DNA from 2 places in the Clostridium estertheticum genome. Region 1 is predicted to be linked to the other one. Evidence: predicted binding sites of a transcription regulator. Region 1 holds the regulator's gene; the other holds the start of a gene.

Region 1 (16,394 bases):
GATTTGTCATTACTTTTAAAGTTTCTAAAAATGTATAAAGATTTAATTCCTTCAGATAAGAACATAAAGCTTGAAGACATTGTAATTAGCGACTTTACCTTAGATACATTAAAAACTCTTAAATTACAGGATTTATACGCCTTTATCTCTTATCTTGGTAAATATAGGGCTAATGGCAATTATGCTAAGGCTAGAAAAATTGCATCCATAAAGTCCCTATTTAAATATTTAACTACTAAGGCTAAAGTACTAACTGTAGACCCAACTATAGATTTAGAGTCCCCTAAGATTGGAAAAAGAAGCCCAGTTTTTTTAACATTAAATGAAAGTAAGGACCTACTCGAAGCTACAATCTCTCGAGATAAACATTCTATTCGAGATCATAGTATTATTACATTATTCCTAAATTGTGGTCTCAGATTGTCAGAACTTTGTAGTATAAATTTGTCCGATATGAAAGAAGATACATTATCTGTAATTGGGAAAGGAAATAAAGAGCGAACAATTTATTTAAATAAAGCATCACTTAGAGCAATCTATAAATATTTACCTATTAGAAATATGAACATAGATAAAATTCATGCTGAGGATAAGGATGCCCTCTTTATCAGTGGCAAGTTTGGAAGAATTAATAAAAGAACGGTAGAAAGAATTGTTAAAAAGCATATAGGAGATGCTGGGCTCAACAAAAATAAATATACTCCTCATAAATTAAGACATACTTCAGCTACCCTTATGTATAAGTATGGAAACGTAGATATTAGAAGTTTACAAGACATATTAGGACATGAAAATATTTCTACCACTCAGATATATACTCATGCTGACGATGAAAAACTAAGAAATGCTGTTAAGTCGAATCCCCTATCTGATGAATAATAAAAAGGAGTATATACTATCACATCCGTGATAATATATACTCCTGTGCCCTCTTACTCTATACTTTTTATACCTTCTTTAGTCTTATAAGTCCTGGAAATTCCTCTTGAAGAAATTCTGAGTTATCTTCTTCGTCTTCAAGTAACTCTTTTGCTCCATCTATATCATCTATAAATTCCCAAACTTCATTATTTTCAGGTATGTATTTATCTTTATTTAGCTTCTCTTGCTTTTCCTCAGCTAAAAACGCTTCGTATGCTTCAATTTTTGATGCTTCATCATCTTTAGATGTTTCTTCATCTTTATTTTCTATGGTCTCTTCTAAAGCAGATTCATCAATTTCATCCACGTTATAAATATCATCATCTAACTTTCCAGTTCCAGCATCTTCAAAGACTTCATCAATTTTTATAGCTTTAACATCAAAACCTTCAAGTTCTAAACATTTTCCGCAATTATCACATTTCTTATTTGAATTTAATTCGCAGACTTCACAATCACCACAGTCATTACAAATTTTCTTATTATTAAATATACAGTTTTTAGACATACAACACCCCACTACATTTATTTCTAATACTATTATAATGAACTATTATAACAAATAAGGTATCATTAATCAAATACTTATTAATTTTTATTCTTATACCCTGAAATAGAACATTTGTTTGATGTTTTTGAACTTATATGGTATAATTATACCATGAATGAGAGGTGTTTACATGTTAACTCAAAAAAAAGATAAACAGAGTGAAATATATAACTTTATAAAAGATCAAGTTCAATTAAAAGGATATCCACCCTCAGTGAGAGAAATATGTGTAGCTGTAGGATTGAAATCCACCTCAACTGTTCATGGTCATTTAGAAAGATTAGAAAAAAAAGGATATATACGTAGGGACCCTGCTAAACCTCGTGCAATAGAATTATTAAAGGATGCTGTTATAAGAAAAGAACTTATAGATATACCTATTATAGGGAAAATTACAGCTGGGGTACCAATCCTTGCGGTTGAGAATGTTGAAGATACATTTACTATACCTTTAAATTTTACTAAAACTAATAATGAGTTATTTATGCTTAAAGTTTCTGGTAGTAGCATGATAGAAGCCGGAATATTAGATGGTGATCTTGCTATAATCGAGAAAGTTAATTCAGCTAAAAATGGTGATATAGTTGTAGCACTTATTGAGAATGAAGCAACTATTAAAAGATTTTTTAGAGAAAAAGGACATATAAGGCTTCAGCCTGAGAATTCATCAATGTCCCCTATCATATTAGATGACTGTTCAATTTTAGGTATACTCGTCGGCATTTATAGAAAGTATTAATTATTTCTTTAAAGGAAACAAAAGAGACTACAATAATTTTAATTGTAGTCTCTTTTTCTATCCTATATTGAAGTATTTACTCGAAATTTATATAACTTTTGAAAGAGCTATTAATATTCCAATTTTAGCATGATCAAATGTTAATCCGCCCTGTAAATATGCTATATAAGGTTCCCTTATTGGAGCATCTGCAGATAATTCTATAGATGCTCCTTGAATAAAGGCCCCTGCTGCCATTATTACCTTATCTTCATATCCTGGCATATCCCATGGTTCACACTGAGCAAATGAATCAATTGGAGAACCTGCTTGTATCCCTTTAATGAAATTAATTAGCATTTCCTTATTTCCAAATTTAATAGCTTGAATTATATCACTTCTTTTATCAGTATATTTAGGAAGAACATCAAACCCTGCAAGTTCCATAATCCTTGCACAGAAAATAGCACCCTTCAACGCTTCCATAGTTACGTGTGGAGCTAGAAACAATCCTTGAAATAAAGAACGCATTACTCCAAATGTAGAACCACATTCTCCACCTATGCCTGGAATTGTTAGTCTATATGAAGCTTGCACTACATATTCTTCTTTACCTGCAATGTATCCACCTGTTGGTGCAATTCCGCCACCAATATTTTTTATTAAAGAACCTGCAACTAAGTCTGCACCAACATCTGTTGGCTCTGTAGTTTCAATAAATTCTCCATAACAATTATCCACAAAACAAATTACATTCGGATTTATAGATTTTGCTGCTTTTATAATTTCTTCTATCTCAGAAATCAACAAAGCTTTTCTCCATCCATATCCAGTAGATCTTTGAATATGAACGAGCTTTATTGATTTATCTGATATCATTGTTTTTTTCATTAGATCTATATCAACCTTAGAATTATTTAATTCTAGTTGTTTATATTTTACGCCAAAATCTTTTAATGATCCTATATCTTTCTTATTAGTTATACCAATTATATTATGTAGTGTATCATAAGGCGTTCCACATACAGATAGCATTGTATCATTAGGTCTTAAATTGCCAAACAATGCTGCCCCAATTGCGTGTGTTCCATTAACAAAATGTGGCCTAACTAGTGCGCTCTCGCAATTGAAAATTCTTGCATATACTTTATCTAATGAATCTCGTCCTATATCACCATAACCGTATCCAGAAGAGTTTGTAAAATGAGATTCGCTAATTCTCTCATCTTGAAGTGCAGTCAAAACCTTAAGTTGGTTATACTCCCTTACTTCATCAAGCTTTTCAAACTCACTTTGCACATCTTTTATTGCTATATCATAGAGTCCTATCGTTTTTGAATTTATTTTATACTTTTTTTGTAGGTATTCTTTTGTTATATCTAACATGATCCATGTCCCCTTTGTATTATGTATTTTAATTTACATCATTAATAATAACATACATCTACACTATTTTATTCATATTGTGCCCTTTATTTGAATTACCTCAGAATTAAAAGCTTCTATTCCTGATTTTTCTTCTATTGCAACTTTATACATAGCTTTTGCCACAGTATTTCCGTATACAGGTTTATATTTTTTTAAAGCACCGTTAAATATAAATGGTATGCATTTTGAAACAACTTCCGCTGCTTTTTCACCAAATCTAAATTCAGTTCTATCTCCTAAAAGTAAAGACGGTCTAAAAATTTTAAGGCCTCTTAACCCTAAGTTGCTAAGTTCATTTTCCATTTGACCTTTAACTTTGTTATAGAAAACGGCGGACTTTACATCAGATCCCATTGCTGAAATTACAAGAAATTGTGATACATCATTTTCCTTCGCTTTCATTGCTAAAGAAACTATATATTCCAAATCAACTTTTTTAAAAACTTCCTTACTCTTAGCCTTTTTTATAGTTGTTCCAAGGCAACAAAATATATGATTAACCGTGTCTTCAAGCTTATAGGTGTCAAGCAATTCAAAATTGATTATTTTTTCTTCAAGCTTTTTATTATTTATTCCCGTAGATTTTCTAACCCAAACTATTACCATTTCATACTCAGGGGCTTCTAATAACATATTAACTAAATTGCCCCCAACAAGTCCTGTAGCTCCAACTACCAAAGCGGTTTTCTTTTCCATACTTATTCTCCTTATTTAGTTTTTATTCTTCATTCTTCTTAACTTCTTCAATAATTTCTTCAACAGTTTCCTTTAATTCCTCCCCCACTTTTTTATATTCAATTTCAAATTTTTCATTTTGATTTTTTATAAAGTACATTAAAGCATAATAAGTAGGCTTAAACTTATCCTTTAGCATAAATTTCTTTTCATTAAATAGATTTAATAATGAGTTATATTGTTTTTTAGCCATTAGTAATATAAAATACTCATTAATAAATCTATTATATTTATCTGTATTATTAGCTACTTGTAAAAACAAGGGAGACTTTTTAACGGATTCTTCTATTTTATCATTCAAAAGTAAGGTTTTTGATAATTCATAGATACTGCTAAAATTGTTACGATTTTTATCATAATTTAAATCTTGTTCTTTGTTTTTACTTTTATTAATTAAAGTTTCCCTACTACACCAGCTTTCTAAAAAATTTACAAGCCATAACACCTGCTGTTTTTCTTTTTCTCCTCCAAATCTTATTAGATACCATATGTTAAAGAATCGATCCTTAATTTGATACATATAATTTTTCTTGTTCAGAGGTATTTTATTTATTACACCATTCTTTTCTAATTGATTTAGCTGAGCTGACACTTCTTTGCTTTGCATTCTTATTTTGTCTGCAATTTCTTTTGTAGTTATGGCCTCCCAGCTTAAAGATATAACATCTACAATTTCTTGCTGCACTGGAGATAAATTATCCATTACGTGCTTATAAAGAGGTGTTACTTTATCCGATAATGTATCTATGTCTTTAAAGGCTAGTCCTCTATCAGAACATACACTACTGAAATGTAATGACATTATTCTAGGTACCCCACCAGTTAACCGCCTTATGGCTTCTATTTTACCTTTATTGATTTTGATTAGTTCATTCATACCTTTCTTATTAGAAATTTCTCCTAATTTTTCAAAATATTCATTAGTTTCTTCTGTAGTTAATCCTTTTAATTTTATTAACTTAAAGAAGTCATAGAAGGGTTTTTCATAATTAAAAGTGAATTCTAAAACCTCTGAAGATGCTCCTATAAAACGAATTTCAGAAGAGGTTAATAAAATTTCTCTAAGTTTTTGCTGCTCAATAAGTTTAAACTTCTTCAAAATATCTTCAGTATTATCTATTAGAAGTATTAACTTTTTATTTTGCTCTTTAAGTCTTTGTTCGACTATTTTAAAACATATATCTTCGTAGTTTTCTTCATTTGCATCTTTATCCATTTGATTATAAAGTCCTATAAATTCAGTACTTTCTAGTTCAAGATTTTGTGCTACGACTTCCCAAAGCTTAAATAATCTACGTATATTATATTGTTCCTCTGGTAATATAACAGGAATAAGTCTTTCTTTTAATTCTGTATCTCTTTTAATTTCAAAGTATAATCTTTTAAGTAAAGTTGTTTTACCATATCCTCTTTGAGCCTCTATCATATAATGCTGCTCTGGATATTTCATATCTGAACTTTTTATATCATTTATAATTTTTTGAAATTCTTTTTTTCTTATTACAAAACTATCAATTAGTTCTTTCTCTGTTAAATTGTTGGGGTTATAAAAACTTACACTACTAGTTTGCATTCTTTTTACACCACCACATTCTTAATATTGGAGAAGTAAATGTATAAAATTTTCCTTCATCATCATTATTTATATATCCATCATCTATAAGAGTATTCAAGAGATCTTTATATGTTTCGCAAAGATTATATTTCACGGCTAAATTGTGTATTTCATTATAAGTTATCTTTTTAGCTTCTGATATAGATATTAGATCTAATGCTTCTATAATGAACTTATAATCATTATTTTTGTACACCACAAGTCTCTCATGCCAACTACTAAACTTATTGTTTTCTTCTATCATACGTTTTATTGCAACATCTACTGATTTATTATGTATAACGCATAAATTATCTTCGTCATAAATATCCTGAATTTTATCCATAGCAAGTTGAATATAAAAAGGAATTAACCACTTAATCTCATTAAGCATATGATTTATAGTACTCTCGTCCATAGTAAAATCCAGTCCTTTAAGTAGCTCATTTATAAGATTTTTACCTTCTGATTCACTTAGTGGAGTAACTTTTACTATATCTAGGTCATTTATAAACTTTGAAGAATCCATTCGTCTTGCAATGCCCTCAAGGCTTATGGAACCTGTATATATAAATTGAAATTTATTATTTATATCACTATTTTGCCTTAAAACTCTATTACTTTGAAGAAGATGAACTGCAGATGCAGTGCCTTCTTTTTGTTGAATATTTTCTATTGTTTGAGCAAATTCATCTATCATTATAATTAATTTGTGCCCTTCTAAATCAATAGTTTTCATGATTTCTATAAATTTATCATAATAATTATATTCAATATTTTTGCTAAACTTAACGGAATCTATACCAACCTCATCTATACTTTTAAAAACATTTTTAGCTATGTCCTTTATTGAATTTATTACTTTATCTCTTTTTCTTATTGAATCACAATTTAAAATGGCCTTTACAATTTCCTTATAATACTTATTCTCGTTATATACAGACTCTGTAATTACATAAACTACATAGTACTTCTCCCTTGGGTTATCTTCTATATACCTCATTAAAGAAGTCTTCCCTACTCTTCTTGGAGCTGAAATTATAATGCTACTATCTGAATCAATTTTTCTCCATAATTTATTTATTAAAATAGGCCTTTTAAAAAAATTGTCCCCTCGTGCAGCTTGCCCAGTTGTAATTTTCATAATTAACGCCTCCTGTGTATCCTTATATTTACAATTATACTTAACAAAAAATATCTTGTCAAGTATTTTGACAAGATATTTTTTGTTAAGTTAACCAAGGATATAAATAATAAATGTTTCTTATATAACCTTATTCATTTTTTTATAACCAAAGCAATAAAATAAGAAGCTACCTATTGAAAATAATATTAAATCATACAATATAATTCCTATGCCTGTAATTTTAGTGTATATATCAATTTGAAATAATGCCATAACATTTAACTGCTCAACTAAACCAGTGTTTGGTAATATAACAGCTGTAACTACAACAAAAAACAAAGGTAATAATATAAGCAAAAATTTACTTTTTGTTAACGTTGATATTCCTAAAATAAATGTTGAAAACGCAGCTGAACTAACAAAGGTTATAAGGAGTGAAATAATAATATAAGCAATTTTAGACTTATAATAAATAGGACTAAATGCCCCCACAACATCTGTATGAGTATTATTAATGCCATTAGCACCGATTAAGAATATAAGTAATATAGTTTTAGTTATTAAAAATACAAACCCACTAACTAAGGCATTTACTATCAAATGACTAGTGAAATACACTTTTGGGTCTATTATTGTAAAAAGTTTGCTAAAAACATCCTTTTCCTTATCTATAATATAAGAATTAGAAAATGGAATACTAGCAAGTAATGGTGCAATAAAGGGAAGATAAGTAAACCCACCTATTCTTATAAAATAATTAATGCCGTCTAATCCAGGATGTGGAAAATTAATTTCACTATAATACGGTATTAATAGTAATGCTAAAATTATTAGACTTGAAATTAAAGTTTTCTTAGAAAAAAAAGCTCTCTTAAAATCAAATTTAAAAAACATTTTCATTTTTTTACTCCTCTCAATTATAAATTATACAAGCAGTTGACATTTATAATTAGTATTTATCACCCACTGCTCCAAGGCTAGAAGCCTTAATAAAAGATTTATTTTTAAGGAGTTTTAAAGAATCTTTATCACCTGTAACTACAACTCCTAAAATTTTTATGTTATCTTTCGTAATTTTCACTTTATCTTTACTTAACTTACTAAATAACGTTTCATAGAGTTGTTGATTTTTTCCTTTATTTGTTTTTCCAGAAGAAATTGTATCAATAAAGTCTTTTTCAGGTGTTTCTTTATTTTTTCCTGCCTCATCTATTGATTTAATACCATATACCTCATCCTCATATAGTATAATATTAGGACTTATGTGTTTTTCCCTTTTATTTACGGGGATCTCCTCTTCATTTCCTATTTTTTCAATATGAGAACCTAATTCAGTAACTTTACTTTTCGTATACGTATCCACCCAATACCAATTCAATGTTATGTTTTGTGGTATCATACTTTTCACCTGAGAAATACTATAAGATTTATCAAATGATAACGACATTTCCATAACTTTATCTTCTTCAATTTTATTAATCATTGATAAATCATCTCTATATTTAGTATATTTTACACTAGGATGGTAAAATTGCATTACATTTTTGCCAACCTTGCTATATCTTTTAGATTGTTCTGAGTCACCACTAGCCTCATATAACAGTCCGCTAATATCACCATAAAGACCATTTATTAACGGTAGATAAGTATAAGATTCTTTGTTGTTACCATCAACAATAGGTTTGTTCCCTAAAAATCTATAAGTAACATAATCAAGCTCACCAGTCAATAAGCCATCATCCATTTGATCACTTCCAATATATGAATTAGGATGGGCTATTCTGTAATAATTTTCTAGCTCAATCTTTTTCTCATTTCCTAATTCGTTTAAAGTTGTAGCATTAAAGATTAAACCGACGAAACCCACTACTGTAAATACTAATATACTAGTTATAACCCCTCTTATGATAGAGAAAAGTTTTGCCTTTTTTATAACCTTATCAAAATTAGACGGACCTTTATCTTCAAACAATTCTTTTAATTTTTCTTCATCATTCATTATACATAACACCCCACTTATTTTTAAATTGCGCTCTTGCTCTAAATAAATATGTTTTCACTGTACTTTCATTTATATCTAAGATATTAGATATTTCTTTATAGGATAAGTCCATATTATATTTTAGAATTAATAAATTTTTTTGAATATTATTTAATGAATTAAGTATTTTTAGTACATCCCCTTTTCTCTCTAGATCTATAATATAATCTTCACATAAATTGTTATCAGATTTAAATATTTCTTCATTTATAATTACCTGTACATGTCTTTTTTTTGTTCTACATAGATCATAATATCTATTAATTGCAACTCTAAAAAGCCATGATGATATTTGGGAAACATCTATTCCATCAATATATTTTAATGCTTTATAAAAGGTATCTTGTGTTATATCCTCTGCATCCTCCTGATTGCAACCTAGCTTTATTAAATAACAATGTATAATATTCATCTTATCCATAAATATTTTGCTTATTAAATCGTTTTTCATTTTATCCCCCTAACCTAAAGCAAAATATATGTTGAAATAACCATTTCAGAAGCCCCTCTATTACTAAAACGATTATAGGGCTAAAAAGTATACAATTAATTCATATTTTGTTTTAATAATATAATTTAGGTGTTTTTTAGAACACTTAAAAAACTATAAGAATTTATTATAAACTCTTATAGTTTTTATAGGTAGGAATTATAAATTAAGCAAACACCAAATTACAGTTTAAGCTTAATTATTTTCTTTTTCAACATTAGCTTTTCCATTTCTCAAACTTAATTCTTTATAAATCATAAAGCCAGCGAAAACGATAGCTGAATACCCTGCCAAAGGATATAGAATATTTACCAATTTATCAAAAGGAAGTACACCTCCAAAGAACATACCAATAACAGTTAGCACTGTCGCAATGATATTAAACTTTTTAGTTTTGTCAGTAGCAAACTTTCTAACTACCATTAAAAGGAATGAGGCCACTGCTGAATAGATACTTAGTACTATTAATACTGAAAAGATCAATCCTAAGATAGGAGATATGTGCTTAGCAATTGCTAATGTTGGAACTTGTTGTCCTACAATCAATTTATAATAAACAAGTTCACCTATTACAAGTGCAATAATAGCAGCGGTCATAGCAACTGTTCCAACAAAAGCGGCAGTTCGTGCTTCTTTTAAACTACCTGCAGACGCTCCACAATTAACCTGAAATGGTATGCTAACCATAAGAGCAAGAAAGGCATATAGCGCTCCTGACCATGCCCAATTAGAAGAAGCGGATTTAAACCCTAACGTTGGCAAAAGCTTGGTGACATCTGACAATAAAGTCGGCTGTCCAAAGAGAGTAATAATTCCACAAATACCTATTATTGCTACAAATACAATTTTAATAGGCCCGATAACACCTATTATGTCGACAAGCTTTTCTGCTCCTAACAATGTTGTTCCTAATGCAAGAATAGCTATAGCCCCAGTACCTATATATGTTGGTAATCCATAATATTGATTAATTGTTGCGCCTCCGCCTGCGAGCATAACTACAAATATCGCATACACTAATACAACACTATACCATACATAAACTTTACCTATAACTGTGCCACAATAATATTCAAAAACATCATATGGATTAGGGAATTTCTGCTTTTGGCCTACTCCATATAAAATGTACGTTAATGGAATCATTAAAAACAGAAAAACAAAAGCTGCTATAATACCTTTTGTTCCATGCGCTGCGAAAAATTGCAAGACCTCCTGTCCTGTTGCAAACCCAGATCCAATCCAATATGCACACAATGCCCCCGCAAGAATTATCACTCTTTTTATACTAATTGGTTTTTTATCCACTTTTATTCACTCCTTGTATTTAAATTAGTTATAGCAAGGCTTCTTACATTATTTTTTCATTAATAATTTTAGAAAGGGTGTAAGAACTAAGTTTTTAAATATTAACCCACTTTATAAATAAGTTTGTTTATTTTTATAAATCTCAAGTTTTAAATTACCATGTACTAATATAAGAAATGTTAATGATCAAACTACCGGCTAAGCCAGTAGTTTGATATGTAAATTACTTTCCTATCATAATATTAAGGATTTCCACATCGGTGGATTTCATGCCCTCACGGCCCATACGACCGATGTTCTGGATTGTCTTTTCGTAATCTTTTTCTACGAGACCTTCTCCAAATGGAAATACCCGATCGTATTTTGCCATTTCATAACCCATGATGCCTGCGTCTACTGCACTGGAAATTTTTGCTGCACAGGAAGCCTTAGCGCCATCACACACAATGCCACCCACATTACCTAGAGTATTGATGATTGTCTTTCCAATGACATCATAATCAGCACCATTTAGATAGGCAATGCCACAAGCTGCAGATGCTCCAGCTGATACGGCTCCACAGTAAGCAGATAGGTTTCCAATATAATACTTCTGATGCATAGACAGAAGGTTGCTCAAGATAAGAGCTCTGTAGAGGGTATCCTCATCTGCTTTCATATCTTGTGCATAAACGACAACCGGCATGGTACAGGTGATCCCCTGGTTGCCACTTCCTGAATTGATAACTACCGGGAGAGCACAGCCATTCATTCTAGCATCGGAACCTGCTGCCGCTGCTGCTCTCGCCATGATTCGGACATCGTTATTGCCAGATTTTAGAAGAGTTCGTCCCACCTGAGCACTCCATTTATGATTCAATCCTTCTTCTGATATGGCAGAATTGTACTTAATCTGTCTGCTGATAATTTTTCTTACATCATCCAAGTTTACCTCATTGGCAAATTCAAGTATGTCCCTTATATTAAGCTTTGACTTATCTCCAGACTCTTGAGTTGTAATATCAGATTGTGCAAATATCACCTCACCATTTTTTTCAATTCTGGCAATGTGATTATGCTTGATTCTGACCTCCACAGCTGCTGTTTTCTGTCCAGCTGTCAATTCCGCGCGAATGAAAAGATTTTCTTCGCTTTCTTCCAGCTCACAACTACAGAATCCCTCACTGTATAACACTCTGGTCTTATCGATATCTTGCTGTTTTACTTTGCTGATGACCTGAAGCTCTAGGTCTGCATTCCCTGCGACAACACCTAATATGGCTGCAACTTCCACGCCTTTTTGGCCGCCAGAATTAGGTACAACAACGCCTTTTGCATTTTTAATAATATTACCGCTGCAACGGATAACCATCCGTTCCGGCATCTGCCCAAGGACCTCTCTTGCCTTTGCGGCTGTAAACGCAATTGCAATCGGTTCTGTGCATCCCATAGCTGGAATCAGTTCTATTTTTAATATTTTAACATAATTATCATATTGAATTTTATCCATTTACGAATTCTCCTTTTGGTACTGCTTAATTATTTATTTTTTAAAATATGTTATCTGACAGGTTTTGCATCCGTCAGCGATAGTATCTTCCAATTTAAATTCAAATCCCATGGTCTCTGCAATTGTTCTGTCACCGTCCATAGCCATGTCGCATAATTTCTCACAGGTTGCATCATCAAAGCCTAAATCCTGCCATGCTTTTAGCAGTGGACAGTGATGAAATTCCAAATACACTCTATCTTCTGTTTTGGTCCTGTATTCAACTTCATAAGTCTTTAAGTTAGTTGGAGTTAGAAAGGTTTCTATAAAACATGTAACGTTTTCTGGATCCTGGCATTTGGCTTTAATTTCAGCGCCCTGGATCTTACCAGTTTCTACGATTGCTTCACGTATTATTTTTTCTGCTTCTTCTGCCTTTCCTGCATCTCTAGCCTTTGTGTATGTTAAACCGGTCCAGGTTGAACGATGTCCGATTGCACTTCTCTGAATGTCTACTACTGGGTCACCTATTATACTAATTTTATTGTCAATCATAATTTTTTCTCCTTTTTTTCTTCTTAAATTTTAACGTTTATTGACTAATGTTCATCATTTCTTAATTTCTTTCGCTATGAGCCTATCATATGTGAATATTGAGTTTAGCAACATGTTACAATAAAACTTTTCATGACATAGGAACACGCATAGGGCTTGTACAATATCACCTGCAATGGTATTTATCAGATTGTTTATAGCGAATTTCAGTAGTCTAGACTATTGAAATTATCATGTACGTGATCCGTAAATTTGTAAACGTCTTCACAACGGACAACGTCAATTATTTCATAATATATTTTGCCATAACAACTACTCCAATAAATATTGGAGGCATGTTCACTCCTGATATGACCACTAGCATGCTTAGCATATTTGTAATATCAGTAATTAGCATCTTATACTGTATACTCAAGTACTTATTGTAATCATATCACGAAAGCTTGTGTGAATCAATAGAATATTCAATGTTTTTGCAATACTTTTGTTTTATATTGGATATGCAATATGGACGTTATAATTTATTCCTAAATATAACAACATCTACTGCTTTGTGATATGACCAGTTGCACTAATTTTCCACAATATTTATAGGCTCCTCTTCTTTTCATATTGACTTTCCTTCTTTTTCACTCTATAATAATTTGACAACAACATTAGGAGGTGGGTTTATGGTTGAAAAAAACTTCAATACATTAAAGAAACAAGTTTATGATGCTTTGTTTTCTGATATTATCAATGGAGTGTCTCCTGCCGATACTATCTTAACCGAAAAATTCTTGATGCAAAAATATAATGTCAGTCGTGCACCAATACGAGAAGCACTTACACAATTAGCTGGAATCCATATTGTGTCAAGTATTCCAAGACAAGGGTATAAAATTCTTCAGCCGAATAGACAACAGTTATTGGAAATCACTAAATTCCGTTCTGCTCTGGAATGTTCTTTTCTAGAAAGTTATTGTATCTATATCGATGAATCATGGATTAAAGAACTGCGAACAATCTGTATGGACTATGTCAACTGTCCAGCAAATGATTTCATGACCCACTGGCACCACAACTGCCAATTTCATCTGAAATTGTTTTCTATTTACGGCAACCATTATGCCTATAAACTCTTAGAAGACGCTCTGAATATTCAGACTATCTTTTTCGTACAGAAAAAGTATTCCACTACAATGGATTTGCACCTTGCTTTAATTGACTATCTGGGAAAAGGAGAGATTGCAACAGCTGTTACCATTTTAAAGGCAGATATTGAAAACCTTCTTCTCCCGGCAATTGCTCCTACACCCATTGACAAGGACAGAAAGGTTCTCAATTTATAATAGCTACTCATTTGTCTATAATAATGTCTTATTAGAAATAATATTTCATTCTTTTAATGTATACGAAAAGAGACCTACTCATGAATTTTATCCATGAGTAGGTCTCAAATTTATGTTTTTTTATATTTTTAAGAGATCTGCGCTAAGCTGATTGGCAAGATAGACCTTTAGAAAGGCTATCTATAAGATATAACGATATGATTGTATCATCAGACTATGTCCCAGCTTTCTGGTTATAGGTGCCAAATGATCACATGTCAATTATGAGATTCAGTTACAGATACTTAAATAAATATAGTACATATTTTGCGTTGTAGGCTTAGGGATATTACTTTCACAAGGTACCCCTGTCTGACATTTTCCACACCCATATCTTGGTTTGTGTTTTTCATATGTTGTGTCTACAAAATTAGAGCATATAATGTGATTTCTTAGTTTTTCATTCTTGTCATAGATACTTTACATACTCCCAGCCTATATCCCTCTCCACTACATCTAGTTCACATTTCCTCAGCTAATAGGTAAAAACATAGAAAATTTTGACCCCTCTTTATTTGAACTCACCTTAATATATCCTCCATGCAACATTATGATTTCTCTACTTAAATAAAGTCCAATTCCTATACCTTCAGCATCTCCTATATTTCTACCTCTATAAAATCTTGAAAATATCTTAGGAAACTCATCTTCACTTATTCCTATTCCATTATCTTGTATATCAACCCTACAAAAGACCTCATAGGCTTTAATCGTAATATCAATTCTTCCACCATCTTTTGTATATTTAACTCCATTTTCTAAGATATTGAATATTGCTTCTGCTAACCAATTTTTATCATGATTAATAATACTATTATCTACTTCATTTAATCCAAGAAGTATATTTTTGTTTCTAGCTTTTTTTTGTACTTGGCATAAAGCTAATAAAACTGTTTCGTTTAATGAATCTCTTTCTAATTTCAAGCCTATAACTCCACTTTCTAATCTAGACATTTTTATCATACTTTCTACTAAAAATGTTAGCTTATTTAATGAAAATAAAACTATATTATTAAACTCTTTTCTTTCATCTTCTTTTAAATTATCATCCTGTAAAAACTCACTATATATTTTTATATTGCTTAATGGAGTTTTTAGTTGATGGGCAATATCTGAAATCAAAGATTTTATTTCATTTTTTTCTTCTTCTATTTCTTTATTTTGGGATATTAATAAATTAGTTAATTTCGTAGTTTGGCTTTGTAGTTTTGAAAAAATTGTATCTTCCGTTGTTGAAAAAACTTCTTCACTTTTCATATGACTAATTATTTCTAGCATATCTGAAAGCTCTTCTAAAATAGATGTCATGTAGTTTTTAAATAATATATCATAAAGAAAAATAAAGCTTATTATTCCTAAGGAAAATATTGTTGTTATAATTGTTATTTGTATATTTAATGTTTTAAAATAAATTGTTGTATTAAATAAGAAGCAAAATAATATAATAGAAGTTTTATAAATTAACATTTTCAAGTTATAGTTTGTCTTCATCACTATTCCCCAAAGGTATATCCAATACCAAACACTGTAATTATATATTCTGGCTTTTTAGAATCCTTTTCTATCTTTTTTCTAAGTCTTCTTATATTAACACTTAAAGTATTTTCGTCTACAAAATTACCGTTACTATCCCACACCTTATCTAAAAGCCTATCCTTTGTAATTACCTTACCTTTATTTTTAGCTAGTATTTCTAATAACTTATATTCAGTAACTGTTAGGTTAACTTCTTTGCCTTCTATTGTTACTAATATTCTATCAAAGTCTATTATTAAATTATTGTATTCAAACGTATTTTTATTAGCTGGCTTACTTCTCTTTAAAATAGCATTTATTTTATACTTTAAAACTTCAATAGAAAATGGTTTTGCTATATAATCATCTGCTCCAACTTCAAAACCCTTTACCATATCCTCTTCTGTATCATTTGCTGTAAAGAAAACTATAGGAAAGTCTATTTCGCCCATAATTTCTTTGCAAAAATCTAGTCCATTTCCATCAGGAAGATTAATATCCAAAAGAAGAAAATCTATTTTACTGTTTAACATTTCTCTCTTGCCTTCTAGTTTTGAATATGCTGATATAACCTC
Region 2 (16,394 bases), 450 kb from region 1:
AGCTTCTCAAGTGCAATTCTTGCAACTTCTCGTCTAATCGGATCAAATGCGGAAAGAATTACTGCTTCAGGAGTATCATCTATTATTAAATCTACGCCCGTAAGTGTTTCTAGCGTTCGAATGTTTCTACCCTCTCTGCCTATTATTCTTCCCTTCATCTCATCATTTGGAAGAGAAACCACATGAACTGTTGTTTCTGCAACATGATCAGCCGCACATCTTTGAATAGCATAAGTAATAATTTCTCTTGCCCTTTTATCTGCTTCTTCTTTTGCTTTAGTTTCAATTTCTTTTATCATAATTGCAGCATCGTGTTTAATTTCTTTCTTTATTTCTTCTAACAATACTTGTTTTGCTTCATCAGATGTTAATCCTGATAGTCTTTCCAATTCTCCCCTTTGTTTTGTGTATAAATCTTGTACACTTGTTTCTACAGTCTCAATTTCTTGTTGCTTTTTATTAAGATTTTCTTCTTTTCTCTCTAACACATCACCTTTTTTATCTAAAGATTCTTCTCTTTGGATATTTCTTCTTTCTAACCTTTGAACTTCATTACGTCTTTCTCTTGATTCTTTTTCTAAATCAGTTCTAAGTCTGTGAACTTCTTCCTTCGCCTCTAAAATAGCTTCTTTCTTTCTTGTTTCAGCTTCTTTCGCGCTATCATCAAGAATTTTTTTAGCTTCTTTTTCAGCCTCGGAAATATTTGCTTGAGATTTATTTTTTCTAGTATAAACTACAACAAAACCAACTACAGAAATAACAATCAAAATAGCACAAACTACTATAAAAATTAGTAAACCTTTAGTATTATTCATCGATTATCAACACCTCCCTTGCTTATTTCAAATCTATTTAAGAGTAAATATGAAAGCTAGAAAAGGTGCTATATTTATTTAGTTGGTAGCAATTAAAATATGCAAACCAGTATTTGTATTTATTTTATATTACTTTTCAATTAATGTCAAGATTATAGGAATTAAATAATCTATTTTATCGTTATATATCCAGTACTATAATAATATCCTTTAGTTATATGTATTACTTATAGTTTTAACTAAAATTATATAAAATTAATAAACAAACAATTAATAATTAATTAAAGAAAAAAGCAAGTATAAACTTGCTTTATGCTTCCTTCTTACTAGCTTCCTTTTTAGTTACTTCTTTTTTATTAATTTCTGGATTATTGTATAATGGCAAATCGTGTTTTGCTCTTATTTTGTTTTCTATTTCTAGCATAACAAGGGGATTCTCGGCGAAATATTGTTTTGAATTTTCTCTTCCTTGTCCAAGACGTATATCTCCATAGGAAAACCATGCCCCGCTTTTTTGTACAATTTCTTCTGTAACACCTATATCTAGGACATCACCCTCACGAGATATGCCGTGACCATACATAATATCGAATTCAACTTTCTTAAATGGAGGAGCTACTTTGTTCTTAACAATTTTTATTCTTGTTCTATTACCCATAAATTCGTCACCTTGTTTAATTGTATCTATTTTTCTAATATCTATTCTAACAGATGCATAAAATTTAAGTGCCCGACCACCAGGAGTTACTTCTGGGCTACCAAACATTACTCCAACTTTTTCTCTTAATTGATTTATGAATACAAGAACACATTGAGACTTATTTATGGACCCTGCAAGTTTTCTTAAAGCTTGAGACATAAGTCTTGCTTGGAGTCCTATATGAGAGTCTCCCATCTCGCCTTCAATTTCAGCTTTAGGTACTAATGCTGCTACTGAATCCACAACAATTACATCAATAGCTCCAGAACGTACTAGCGCCTCTGTAATCTCTAAAGCCTGTTCACCAGTATCCGGTTGTGAGACTATTAAATTTTCTATATCTATTCCTAGAGCCTTAGCATATTCAGGATCTAATGCATTCTCTGCATCTATAAATGCAGCTGTTCCACCATTTTTTTGAGCTTCTGCAACTATATGGAGTGCAACTGTAGTTTTACCTGAAGATTCTGGTCCAAAAACTTCAATCATTCTTCCTCTAGGTACTCCACCTATACCAAGTCCTATATCAAGTCCTAAACAGCCGGTAGAAATGGCCTCTACATTTAACTTACTATTTGCTCCGAGTTTCATTACAGAACCTTTTCCAAATTGTTTTTCTATTTGACCCATAGCAATTTCTAATGCTTTTAATTTTTCATTATTCATAAATTTCCCCTTCGGGCTCACCATCCTTCATTAACGAACGTCTGTTCCATTGTAAGTATACACTATTTATTTCACATGGTCAACATGCATTGTAATATAATATTTCCAATTTTGTAACACTATAGTAAGTGCATATTTTTATTATTAACAGTCTTTAATAATTTAATCACTTATCAACTCTAATTGTGCCTTTATTTTTTACAAAATAATCGACACCTGATATTATTGTAATAATTACTGCCGCACCCATGAAAACATCAGTAAATATATTTAATGTATTATTCACATAAGATAAATTTATCAGAGCTGTTATTATAGCTACTATTTGAATAACGGTTTTTAGTTTTCCCCACTTACTAGCTGCAATCACTTTTCCCTCTGACGCAGCTATTGTTCTAAGACCTGAAACTGCAAATTCTCTAGCAATTATAATCATAGCTACCCACCCATACACTATATGAAGTTCTACTAATGATACAAGCGCCGCAGTTACTAATAATTTATCGGCTAGTGGGTCCATAAATTTTCCGAAATTAGTTATTTGATTTCTACTTCTTGCTATATAACCATCCAATTTATCAGTAAGAGAAGCTAAGATAAAAATAATTGTAGCAAGTTCTCTTCCATAAGGTATACCTTTAGCTGCTATAAAAAGTAAAAATATAGGTACTAAAAAAATTCGTATCATTGTAAGTCTATTTGCAAGATTCATAGCACACAACTCCTATTAAATCATATTCTAAAGCTTTAGTAACTTTCACTTTAACAAATTCTCCCTTATCATAATTTTTATCAGATTCGAAGAAAATATTACCATCTACTTCTGGTGCCATTTCATAATTTCTACCATAATAAGTTTCACCATTAAAACCTTCTACCAAAACTTTATAAATCATTCCTATTTTTTTATTATTAATTTCTTTTGATATACTTTGTTGCATAATCATTAATTCCTCTTCACGCTTAACTTTTATTTCCTCTGAAATTTGATTTTCCATTTCGCAGGCTTCAGTTCCCTCTTCCTTAGAGTACTGAAAAACCCCTAGTTTATCAAACTTGGTTTCTTTAATAAATTGTTTTAACTCATCAAAATTTTCCTGAGTTTCTCCTGGAAATCCTACAATTAGAGTAGTTCTAAGTACTAATCCCTTAATATTTTTTCTCATCTTATTTATATTTTCTGTTATAATATTTTTTCGGCCTTTTCTTTTCATTAATTTAAGAATATCATCACTTATATGTTGGATTGGTATATCTACATATTTGCAAACTTTATCATTTAAAGCTATTTCATCAATTATTTCATCTGTCATTTCTTCTGCATAACAATAAAGTACTCTAATCCATTCAATTGTGCTTATTTCAGAAATTTTGCTGATCAGTGTGTGTAAGTTCTTTTTACCATAAAGGTCAATTCCATATCTGGTTGTATCTTGAGCTACCAATATAATTTCTTTACATCCACGTTCACTTAATCCCTTTACCTCTTGTATTATATTTTCCATCTTTCTACTTCTATATTTTCCTCTAATATTTGGTATTGCGCAATATGTACAAGCATTATCACACCCTTCTGAAATTCTAACATAAGCAGAATAGGTTTCTGTAGTTAATACTCTTTGTCCTTCATTTATGTTTTCATCACTATAACTACAATATTGTACTTTAATTTTTTTTAAAAGCACCTCTTCTATACTACTTAATAACTTGTTATAATCGTTAACTCCGAGCATAATATCAAGTTCTGGCATAAGTTCAAGCAGCTCTGATCCATAACGTTGAGTTAAGCACCCCGTTGCAATTAGTACTGTGCACTTATACTTTTCCTTATATTCAGACATTTCTAGAATAGTGTCTATTGACTCTTGTTTTGAAGATTCTATGAATCCACATGTATTTACTAAAATTATATCTGCTAGTTTAGGATCATTTGTCATATTATATCTTTCACTTAAACTACCTATTATAATCTCACTATCAATTCTATTTTTATCACAACCTAAATTTATAACTCCAACTTTCAATTTTTCCATAAGTCAGCCTCCTTGTTTGTCTCTGCGGTAAATCCCATTTATTAACTTTTTCCTCGTTGTTTAGTTCTTAAAACAGATAATAACTATTATCTATTATCATTCTATATTTGTATACATAAATTATTGTAAATGTGATTTACAAATTAAACAAGGGTATTTACAATTATTCTTACAAAAATTTGTTTTATTAACTTTTAAGCTCAGCATTGCTTACCAATATTTCCCTAGGTTTACTTCCATTTCTACCAGATATAATCCTACGTTCCTCCATTTGTTCTATAATTCTCGCTGCTCTATTATAACCTATTTTTAGCTTACGTTGCAATAAGGAAGTTGATGCTTGACCATTTTCAACAACTATTCTAATTGCTTCATTTAACAATTCATCAATGCCTTCATTATCATCTTTCTTTACCGAACTACTTTCTATTTCATCTATTATTTCTTTTTCATAATTCACCTCTGTCTTCTGGTCCTTTATAAAATTAACAACTCGTTCAACTTCTTCTTCTGATACAAAAGCTCCTTGTATTCTAATTGGTTTAGCCTCTCCAGACGGATAAAAAAGCATATCTCCTTTACCAAGTAATTTTTCTGCACCAGCGGAATCTAAAATTGTTCTTGAATCTATTTGACTTGAAACCGCAAATGATATTCTTGAAGGTATATTAGCCTTTATCACGCCTGTAATAACATCCACCGAAGGCCTTTGCGTAGCAATTACTAAATGCATTCCTGCCGCTCTTGCCATTTGTGCGAGCCTACCAATATACTCTTCTACATCATTTGCACAAACCGTCATTAAGTCCGCTAACTCATCAATTATTATGACAATCCATGGTAATTTTTCTTCAAGAATGCCTTTATTAACCAATTCATTATATCCCTCAATACTTCGCACATTATTTTCTGCAAAACTCTTATATCTTCTTGTCATTTCATTAACAGCCCAATTTAAAGCACCTGCTGATTTTTTTGGATCTGTTACAACTGGTATTAATAAATGAGGTATTCCATTATAAATATTTAATTCAACAACCTTGGGGTCAATTAGCAATAACTTAACCTCCTCTGGTGAATATTTATAAAGTAAACTTATTATTAATGAATTTATGCAAACACTCTTTCCGGAGCCCGTAGCCCCAGCTACTAATAAATGTGGCATTTTTGTTAAGTCCGAAACAACACAATTACCACCTATGTCTTTTCCTAAACTAAAAGACAAATTTTTGTTTGTTTCTAAAAATTCATTAGACTCTATTACTTCTCTTAAGTACACTGCACTTAACTCTTTATTTGGCACTTCAATTCCTACAGCCGCCTTACCGGGTATTGGTGCTTCAATTCTTACACCCGACGAAGCTAAATTCAATGCAATATCATCTGCTAAATTCACAATCTTGCTCACCTTAACCCCAGCATTTGGCTGAAGCTCGAACCTTGTCACTGAAGGTCCTTTGGTAACTTGAATAACTTTTGCTTCAACTCCAAAGCTACTTAATGTCTCTTGCAATTTATTCGCATTATTAAGTAATTCTTTTTTATCATTTTTATTCATTTTAGAAGTAATATTTTCATTTAATAACTCCAAAGTAGGATATTCATATTTATAGTTTGGCTTTATTTGCACACTATTTAATTGAATTTCTTGTTCAAGCTCTTGCTTTATAGAATTATCTATGTGCTTTACTTTTGTGCCTCTTGTATTATCACTCTTATTAATATTAGGGGCTTCATCTTCATTTTGTACTTGGCCTTCCGCTTCAATATCATTTGACTTTATAAAATCAATTATTTTAATTTTGTTGCTAATATCTTTAATAAATTTGTTTTTCCCTCCACTTGAAACCGCTAACTCTTCTTGACTATCATTGTTTTCTATATATAGCTCCTTACTATCATTTTTATTAGTATCTCTTTTAGTAATAAATCTTTCCTTAAAATACATAAATACATCATTTAACGATACGTTTAATATTATAATTAAACAAATTACATAAATGGCAATAAAAATTATACAACTTCCAACATCACCAAATAATGTGTACATTGGTACATCAATGGAATAACTAATAATACCACCGTGTAAAACACTTGATGATTTATATATTTTATTTATTCCAAGCAAAAAATCTCCTTTAACATAGTACTCATCTAAAGTTAACATTTGTATAAATAGCAATGTGTTCATTATAGTAAGCATTATCCCATAAAACTTTTTACTAAAATTTATCTTACCTTTCTTAACAATATCACAAAAACCTATAAATAATATCAAAAACGGAGAAAGATATGCACCTAACCCCAAAGTCGCAAAAAGTAGATGATTAATAAAATTACCAATCATACCTGATATTGAATTAGAATTTGAAAATATAGTTGAAAATATGCTTAATAACATTAATATGCCTATTGTTATTAATACTATTCCAAAAATTTCACTATCACTATCTACAATCTTAGAACCTTTAGATTTAGTCTTTTTTCTGGCCAAAGTATCACCTCAATTTTTATTAGTTCTATCTTTATTATTTCTACAAACATTATAAATCACCTTTATCTTTAAATAGATTTATAAATGTATTTTAAACTACTTCTATAAGAATTACCATTAGAATCTGGTGGTTATAATAAACAGTCAATAAAAACAGATATAAATAGGTCATTTAGACCTATTTATATCTGTTTTTAAACTTTATCTATCATTTCATTTAACTTTGATAAAGCTTCACTTATTCCACCAACTTCATCTATTAGCCCATTATCCACTGCTTGTTTTCCTATGAGTATAGTACCCATATCATTTAAAAGCTCATCAGTTTGAAGCATTAGTCTATTTACCGTTTCCTTGTCAATCTTTGAGGTTCTAATAATAAATTCTGTGATTCTCTCTTGCATTTTATTAAAATACTCAAAAGTTTGAGGTACTCCTATGATTAAACCATTCATTCTTATAGGGTGAATTATCATAGTTGCAGATGGAGAAATAAATGAATATTCAGCAGCTGTTGCTAGTGGTATGCCTATTGAATGCCCTCCACCGACCACAAGTGACACTGTTGGCTTACTTACGCTGCGAATCATCTCCGCTATTGCAAGTCCCGCTTCCACATCTCCTCCTACAGTATTTAGGACTATAAGAATACCTTTTACTTTTTCATCTCTCTCCATAGCAATAAGTTCTGGAATAACATGTTCATACTTAGTAGCCTTTGTTTGAGGAGATAACATCATATGTCCTTCTATTTGCCCAATAATTGGTAAAACTTGAATCCTATCATCCTGAGTTGCAACATTAGTCGTTCCAAGTTCTTTGATACTTTCTACCTGATCATTATTCTTATCTTCATTGTTTTTTTGAGTTTTTAACATTTGCATTCCTCCTAATTCACTTTATTTTGTGCATTAAGAGAAACTATATACATTTTTTAACCTAATTTAAATTCTCTATGTAGTGCGATAATAGCTTCTTGGGCATCTTTTGTTTCTACAAGACACCATATTGTCATATGAGAATCTGCTGTTTGTAATACTTCAATTTTTTGTTTTGTTAACGCCTTAAGTATTCTCGCCATAACACCAGGTATACCTCTCATTTTTGAACCAATAATTGCAAGTTTACTACAATCACTAACATAAGAATAAGATATATTAAGTTCTTTTGTTAAATCGGTAAATTTAGTAAAGTCTTTTTCATCAATAGTAAATATTTTCTCTTTAGGAAAAACGTTTATAAGATCTATACTTATAAAATTTTCAGCTAGAATATCAAAAAGATCATCATAGCTAGAACCAGAATTTTTAGTTACTTTTATTTGAACCCTATTATTCATATGTGTAATTCCTGTAATTATATTATTATCATCTTCACTATCAAAATTTGAAATTACAGTTCCGTCGCACTCGTTCATAGTATTTTTTATTACGAGTGGTATATTATTTTTTTTACATATCTCCACTGCTCTTGGGTGTATAACCTTTGCTCCTTGATCCGCAAATTGAAATATTTCATCATAACTTATCTTTTTTATTAAAGTTGCCTCAGAAACTATTCTTGGATCCGCTGTCATTATTCCATCTACATCAGTGTATATTTGGACCTCTACTGCGTTAAGCGCTGCGCCAAGTAGTGCAGCTGTAACATCACTTCCACCTCTCCCAATGGTCGTAACATAGCCCTTGTCATCCATACCTTGAAATCCTGCAACTACAGGAACCTTTCCGCTTTTCAGAATACTTAATATCCTTTTTGTGTCTACATTAAGTATCGCAGCATTTGTATATCTACTATCTGTAATTATACCTGCTTGTCCTCCAGTTAAAGGTAGCGTACCAATTTTATTATTATTTAATTCATTGCACATTATTACAGTGCTTATAATTTCACCACAACTCATTAGTAAATCTATTGCTAATGGATTTGCAAGTTTAAAATCATCATCTATTTGTGATAACAGTGTATCAGTAGCATAAGGCTCACCTTTTCTTCCCATAGCAGATACTACTACCACTGGTAAATATCCCTCAGCCTTTGCATTTATTACTTTGCTTGCTACAAGCTTTCTTTTTTCCTTAGTTGAAACAGATGTACCGCCAAACTTTTGAACTAATATCTTCATTTTTGACCTCCTATAATAATCATTTATCTAAACTGCAATATTAACAATTTTTGAAATATCGTTAAACATGAGATTTTTTTAATAATTCATTATCAACATCAATAATTATAGTCCTAGACCCTATTTTTTTAACATATTCCCAAGGAACTTCAATAATATCGTTATTTCGAAAAAAGCTGAACTTAGAACTGCCATCGTTTATAATTAAAAATTTTAAAAAGCCATTCTCATCAATAACTACATCATTACTACCTAAATTGCTATATTTATCACCATCATTAATATTTATGATTTCATATCTTTCCATTTCACTATACATTTTTACATTGTCTTCCATTTAAACATCTCCTTAACACTTCTCATAAAATAATATGGATTATATTAAGGAGATATACCTTATTTTTATATTTTGTTAAATAATTTACTTGTCCACGGAAATAACATTACCATCAAAAACTTTTTTAAGCATTTCATTTTCTCTTCCTACATATGATGAATTTATTATACCTATTTTGAAGGTCTTTTCCATTACAGCATTTACTTTCATCATATCTATCTCATCTATTTTTTGTAATATTTCTTCAGGCGTATTTATTTTGTCCATAAACAGAGCTGATTTTCCATTGCTAAACATTCTGCTACTTGTGCTTTCAAGTCCTAAAATATAGCTACCCTTTAACTGTTCCTTAGCTTTACTTAATTTTTCATTAGTGATTCCTAGTTTCGCAAAGTTACTAACTTCTTTTTTTATAACATCAATAGCAACTTGAGCATATTTTGGATTAAGCCCAGCATAAATGCTTACAACTCCTGTATTTTTAAATGATGATATATAACAATAAATCGAATAACATACCCCTAAATCTTCACGAACCTTTTGAAATAATAATGAAGACGATCCACCGCCAAGTATATTGCTTAATAATATTAATGTATAAATATCATCTTCTCCAAGACCTACACCGGGAATTCCTAGACTTATATGAAGTTGTTCAATATCTTTTTTTCTAAAATAATGGTTATTAAATATTTTTGGGCTACTATATTTAGTAATCTGTTTATTTTTATAGCGCCACTTACCAAAATATTTTTCAACAAGTTTCTCTATATTTTCCATATTAAATTTACCAGAAATAGATATTACTGAGTTTTCTGGTATATAATACGAATCTATATAATCTACTATCATTTTTCTATTAAAAGAATTTACAGTATCTATTGTTCCTAAAATTGGTAGCGAAATAGAGTCTGATTCCCAAATTGCTTTTGTATGCAGGTCAGCTAAAACATCTTCTGGTGAATCCTCGCTCATATTTATTTCTTCGACAATTACACCCTTTTCCTTTTCAATATCTTCTTCACAAAAAGTACTGTTAAAAAGCATATCCGAAATAATATCTAATGATAAATCAAGGTGAGTGTCTAATGCTTTTATATAAAAGCATGTAGCTTCCCTACTTGTAAATGCATTTATTTGACCACCGACATCTTCAATGGTTTCAGCAATTTGTTTTGCAGTTCTAGCTGTCGTTCCTTTAAAAAGCATATGTTCAATGAAATGTGATATTCCACTGTTAACTGTATTTTCATTTCTAGAGCCATTTTCCACCCATAAGCCTACACTTACAGAATTCACATATTCAATATTTTCAACTGCAATCCTTAAACCATTATCTAACTTAATCAAATTATACATATGCGCCTCTCCTTAGTGAGATTTTATATTTATTATGTGCATATTAGTGTTTTTTATTTAAAAAAAATAAAAAGGCACCTAAGCCCCTCTATTATTATTCATTCAATTTTTTTTCATTCTCTTTTTTTTCATTTTCGCTATCTTTCATAGCATCTCTTCTTGAAAGATTTACTCTTCCCTGATTATCTATTTCCATTACTTTTACTAATATTTCATCGCCAACTGATACAATATCTTCTACTTTATTAACTCTCTCAAAATCAAGTTTAGAAATATGAACTAATCCTTCTTTATTAGGTAAAATTTCAACAAATGCTCCAAAAGCAGCAATCTTAGTTACTTTTCCTAAATATATTTCTCCAACTTTAACAGATTTAGTTAACTGTTCAATTATTTCCACTGCTCTATTTGCGCTCACGCCATCGTTAGACATAATTACAATTTTTCCATCATCACTAGTATCTATTTTAACACCAGTTTCTGCTATAATTTTCTTTATAGTTGCTCCACCTTTACCTATTACATCCCTAATCTTGTCAGGTGCAACATTTAGTACATACATTCTAGGAGCATACTTTGACATTTCACTTCTTGGAGCTGCTATACATTCATTCATTTTTCCAATTATATGAAGTCTAGCTTTTTTCGCATCTATAATTGCAGTTTTAATGCAGTAATTAGATAATCCATGAAGTTTTGTGTCAACTTGTATAGCTGTAATACCATTAACAGTTCCAGCTACTTTAAAGTCCATATCGCCAAAGAAATCTTCTATACCCTGAATATCAGTTATAACTTTTTCTTTAGATAAATCATCATTTGTAATTAGTCCCATTGCAATTCCAGCTGCCGGCCTCTTAATTGGAACTCCAGCATCTAATAGTGCCAAAATACTTGCACTTACGCTTGCTTGAGATGTTGAACCATTAGAACTTAATACTTCTGATACCACACGAATTGAATATGGAAATTCTTCTACAGATGGTAAAAGTGGTTCTACTGCTTTTTCAGCTAGTGCTCCATGTCCGATTTCTCGTCTTCCAGGTCCACGCATTGGTTTAGTTTCTCCTACGCTATAAGCTGGAAAATTATAATGATGCATATATCTTTTAGTATCCTCATCACTTATTCCGTCTAGTATTTGTGCTTCTTTTAATGCTCCAAGTGTCGCAACTCCCATAACTTGAGTAAGTCCTCTTGTAAAAAGACCTGTTCCATGAGTTCTTGGAAGTATTCCTACCTCACAACTTATTGGTCTAACTTCATCAAAAGCTCTTCCATCAGGTCTTCTATTTTCATTTAACATCATATTTCTAACTATTTCTTTTTGAATATTATAGAAAATTTCACCTATATCTGATTTTTTATCAGCATATTTTTCATCAAATTCAGCGCTTATTTTTGCTTTAATTTGATCAACCATTACATTTCTCTCATCTTTATCCATTATGTACATTGCTGTCTTCACCATATCAAATGAGAACTTTCTAACTTCACTTTCGAGAGTTTCATCTATTTTTTTAAACTCAGGAATGTTTTTTTTCTTTCCAAATTTAGCTACAGCTTCTTCTTGGAAAGCTACTATTTTTTTACATGCTTCAAAAGCAAAGTCGATTGCAGCTATCATTACATCTTCAGCTATTTCGTCTCCACTAGCTTCTATCATTGTTACATTGTCTTTTGTAGCACAAACTGTAAGCTTCATAACACTTACTTTTCTCTCGTCTGCTGTTGGGCTTAATATGAATTTACCATCTACTAAACCAACTGAAACTGTTGCTACAGCATCAGTAAAAGGTATACTTGATATACATAATGCAAGTGATGCTCCATTCATAGCAAGTATTTCAGGTGAATTATCTTGTTCAACTGATAGTACTGTACAAACAATTTGAACATCATTTTTATAACCTTTAGGAAATAGCGGTCTTAGAGGCCTATCTATACCTCTTGCAGTTAAAATTGCTCTTTCTGATGGTCTTGCTTCTCTTTTTATGAAGCCACCAGGAATTTTACCAACAGCATAAAGTTTTTCTTCATATTCTACACTTAATGGAAAGAAGTCGATACCGTCCCTAGGTTTTTCTGAAGCATTTGTATTAACTAAAACTACTGTCTCACCATAACTCATAAAAATTGCACAGTCTGATAACATTCCAACCTTACCATATTCAACTTTAAGCTTTCTACCTGCTACAATCGTTTCTATAGTATGAATCATATATTTGCCTCCCCTCAATTCAAATTACCAATATTTGTATAAACATTGGTAGCTAATCGTATATATTTTGCCCTAACCTAAAATAATAGAGCGGCTAAGCCGCTCTGAATTATTTTCTTAGTCCGAGTTCTGCTAGAATTGCACGATATCTTTCAATATCTTTGTTCTTTAAGTAACCTAACATACCTTTTCTTTGACCAACCATCATTAATAGACCTCTTCTTGAATGGTTATCCTTTTTATGAACTTTTAAATGCTCATTTAACTCTGTAATTCTTTCAGTTAAAAGTGCAATTTGTACTTCTGGAGAACCTGTATCTCCTTCATGTCTTGCATGTTTTACCATTATTTCTTGTTTTGTAGTCTTTGTCATTTTACAACACCTCCGAATAAAATCCCCATATTCCAAGTAGACCGTTGGTGATTCGGCTAACTTAGCATAAGGTTCAAATCAATTATAACAAACTAAGATTAAATTGTAAATTAATTTTTACATCTTTACGTTTATTATTCTATTTTCTGATTATAAGCATACTCCTTATCCTTTACAAGCTGCTGCTTTAGTTCCTCTACAGTATTAAATTTAACTTCATCTCTTATTCTGTTTATAAAGTTTATTTTAACTATCTCACCGTAAATTTGCTTGTCAAAGCCTAAAATATGTGTTTCTACTGATAATTTACCACCTTCAACAGTAGGATTGTATCCTATATTGGTTATAGCTTTATAAAGACAATTATCATATTCAATTACAGTATAATATACCCCTCCCTTTGGAAGAATATATTCCTTATTATAATTTAAATTTACAGTTGGAAAACCAATAGTTCTACCAAGTTGTTTGCCGGTAATCACTTTTCCAATAATAGTATGTGGACGTCCTAAAAGTTCATTTGCTTTAACAATATTACCCTCAGCAATTAGATGACGAATTTTTGAACTGCTTACAATTTCATCATTCACACTAATTGCATCACAAACATATAGCTCATATCCAAGTATTGTGCTATATGCCTTAAGCATTTCTACATCGCCTAAATTCTTATAACCAAATCTATAATTAAAACCAACAATTATTCCCTTAACATTATAGCACTTAACCATATTCCTTATAAATTCTTCAGGAGTTATCTTCATAAAATCTTTATCAAAATTAGCTAAATTAACTATATCTATACCTGTGTCTTCCAGTAATTTTACTTTAGTATCATTATCCATTATAAGCTTTGGGCAAATTTCTTTATTTATAACAGACAATGGATGATTTTTAAAAGTACAGATCATACTTTTAGCATTATTTGCTTTTGATAATTCCACTGTTTTATTTATAAGGTGCATATGTCCCAAATGTAGTCCATCAAAACTTCCGAGTGCAATAAACGTTTGATATTTAAGATTAGTTTTAAAATTATCTTCTATAATTAACATTTTAATATACTCCTATATAAATGATTTTATTAGTCTAACACCATCATCACTTTTATCCGCAATTCCAATAAAATCATTATCATTATTATATATACTATACATAATGCCAGATTCAAACTTACAAATTAGTGCCTTATCCTTTACTATAACACCATTTAATAAGAACTTAATAAATCTATCTTCTATGGTAATCCTAGCATTCGCACTAAAAATAGTTTCTATAGGCATAATATATTTATTTATATTTTCTTCATTTAATTCATTAATATTTATAGCATTATCAATATGAAATTGACCTGTAGCAGTTCTTTGTAGATTCCACATCATGCCACCGCATTTCAATTTTTCCCCAATATCATAACACAGACTTCTAATGTATGTACCTTTAGAACATTTTACCGTGAATTTTATATAAGGTAATTTAATGTCCGTAATATTTATGTCATAAATTGTTATAGGTCTTGCTTCTCTCTCTATTTCTATTCCAGCTCTCGCTAACTCATAAAGTTTTTTTCCGTTAACCTTTAGAGCTGAGTACATAGGTGGGACTTGCTTTATTTCTCCTATAAATGATTTAATAGCTAGCGTAATTTCATCTACGCCTGAATTAACTTCACTTTCTTTTAGAATTTTCCCCTCTCTATCATAAGTATCTGTAATAACGCCCAATTTTAATTCAGTTTCATAAATTTTAAAGTCTCCCATTATATAATCTATAGCCTTTGTTGCTTTTCCTATACAAACAGGTAAAACCCCGCTAGCTTCAGGGTCTAGAGTGCCAGCGTGGCCTACTTTTTTCACTTTACTGATTTTTCTTATTAAACGCACTACATCAAAAGAAGTAATTCCTGTAGGTTTAAATACATTTAATATACCATTCATTTCATCAACTCTTTTTCTAAAATTTCCATTAATTTAACTTTATCATTATCAAAACTTACTTTAACACTATTTTCATCTTGTTAATGATATCGTTAATATTATTAGTCTTCACTTTTTATTTCATCCTCAATCTTTGTTTCTTCTTCAATCTTTTTCTCATGTTCATCTTTATCTTTTGCCTTTATTTGATGAAAAATATTTTCTAAATGTATTGCACGTTCTATTGTTTCATCTAGCTCTATAATAACCTGAGGAACATGTCTTAACTTAACATGCATTCCTATTTCTTTTCTTATAAGACCAGCTGAACTTTTAAGTGCTTGAATTGTTTCTTTCTTTTCAATTTCACTTCCAAATATACTAACATAGATCTTTGTATAACTTAAGTCTTTTGTTGTATCTACTTTTGTTACACTAACCATAGCACTTAATCTTGGATCTTTTATTTTGTTTTGAATTGTATTGCTTACATCTTTTTTAATTTCTTCATTTATTCTACCATTTCTATAACTAACCATACAACCCACTACTCCTTATCTTATACTAGTTTTGGTTTTATTTCTTCCATTATGAATGCTTCAATGATATCTCCTTCTTTAAGGTCATTGAATTTCTCTACACTTAATCCACATTCAAATCCAGCAGCAACTTCTTTTGCATCATCTTTAAATCTCTTTAATGAAGCTAAAGTTGATTCAGTTATAACTATTCCATTTCTAAGAACTCTCACGCTACTATTTCTAGTAATTTTACCAGTCAATACATAAGATCCTGCTATTGTACCTACATTTGAAACTTTATATATTTGTCTTATTTCTACTCTTCCTAAAACAACTTCTTTATATACAGGATCGAGCATTCCAAGCATTGCTAATTTTATATCATCAAGAGCATCATAAATTATTCTATATGTTTTAATTTCTACTTTTTCTTTTTCTCCAACTATTGCAGCATTATTATCAGGTCTTACATTAAACCCTATAATTATTGCATTTGATGCAGCCGCAAGTACAACATCAGTTTCTGTTATAGCTCCAACTCCAGAATGTATAACTCTTACTTTAACATTATCAGTGGATAATTTTTCAAGTGATTGTCTTACAGCTTCTACAGATCCCTGAACGTCTGCTTTAACAATTACGCCAAGTTCTTTAACAGATCCTTCTTGTATTTGGTTATATAAGTTTTCCATAGAAACTCTATTACTAGCTTGAAAATGTTCTTCCCTTAAATTTGTTTTTCTAGCCTCAGCCATGTTTCTTGCAGTTTTCTCATCTTTAATTACATTAAATCTATCTCCAGCTGATGGTACATCAGATAATCCAAGTATTTCT

What was found. The regulator LexA, encoded in region 1, represses DNA repair genes until DNA is damaged. The targets are predictions, from matches to a motif close to CNAACANNTGTTNG.
Region 2: the regulator LexA is predicted to act here: its motif matches at 2,216-2,229, upstream of recA (recombinase RecA).

Annotation. Positions count from the first base shown of each region.
Region 1 is NZ_CP015756.1:2,404,631-2,421,024, reverse strand. It holds gene A7L45_RS11120 (tyrosine recombinase XerC) at 1-879, shown strand, start outside; gene A7L45_RS11115 (hypothetical protein) at 947-1,429, opposite strand; gene lexA (transcriptional repressor LexA) at 1,602-2,210, shown strand; gene A7L45_RS11105 (methionine gamma-lyase family protein) at 2,298-3,575, opposite strand; gene A7L45_RS11100 (NAD-dependent epimerase/dehydratase family protein) at 3,648-4,313, opposite strand; gene A7L45_RS11095 (ATP-binding protein) at 4,336-5,925, opposite strand; gene A7L45_RS11090 (ATP-binding protein) at 5,915-7,090, opposite strand; gene A7L45_RS11085 (hypothetical protein) at 7,211-7,972, opposite strand; gene A7L45_RS11080 (anti sigma factor C-terminal domain-containing protein) at 8,022-9,071, opposite strand; gene A7L45_RS11075 (RNA polymerase sigma factor) at 9,064-9,564, opposite strand; gene A7L45_RS11070 (YkvI family membrane protein) at 9,799-10,911, opposite strand; gene A7L45_RS11065 (L-cysteine desulfidase family protein) at 11,135-12,400, opposite strand; gene A7L45_RS11060 (L-2-amino-thiazoline-4-carboxylic acid hydrolase) at 12,434-12,934, opposite strand; gene A7L45_RS11055 (GntR family transcriptional regulator) at 13,606-14,265, shown strand; gene A7L45_RS11050 (sensor histidine kinase) at 14,776-15,795, opposite strand; gene A7L45_RS11045 (response regulator transcription factor) at 15,798-16,394, opposite strand, start outside.
Region 2 is NZ_CP015756.1:2,853,159-2,869,552, forward strand. It holds gene rny (ribonuclease Y) at 1-815, opposite strand, end outside; gene recA (recombinase RecA) at 1,126-2,181, opposite strand; gene pgsA (CDP-diacylglycerol--glycerol-3-phosphate 3-phosphatidyltransferase) at 2,348-2,893, opposite strand; gene rimO (30S ribosomal protein S12 methylthiotransferase RimO) at 2,877-4,214, opposite strand; gene A7L45_RS13115 (FtsK/SpoIIIE family DNA translocase) at 4,402-6,708, opposite strand; gene A7L45_RS13120 (ClpP family protease) at 6,903-7,586, opposite strand; gene dapG (aspartate kinase) at 7,643-8,833, opposite strand; gene A7L45_RS13130 (YlmC/YmxH family sporulation protein) at 8,895-9,170, opposite strand; gene A7L45_RS13135 (M16 family metallopeptidase) at 9,255-10,529, opposite strand; gene A7L45_RS13140 (polyribonucleotide nucleotidyltransferase) at 10,624-12,750, opposite strand; gene rpsO (30S ribosomal protein S15) at 12,860-13,123, opposite strand; gene A7L45_RS13150 (bifunctional riboflavin kinase/FAD synthetase) at 13,258-14,178, opposite strand; gene truB (tRNA pseudouridine(55) synthase TruB) at 14,191-15,060, opposite strand; gene rbfA (30S ribosome-binding factor RbfA) at 15,162-15,578, opposite strand; gene infB (translation initiation factor IF-2) at 15,599-16,394, opposite strand, start outside.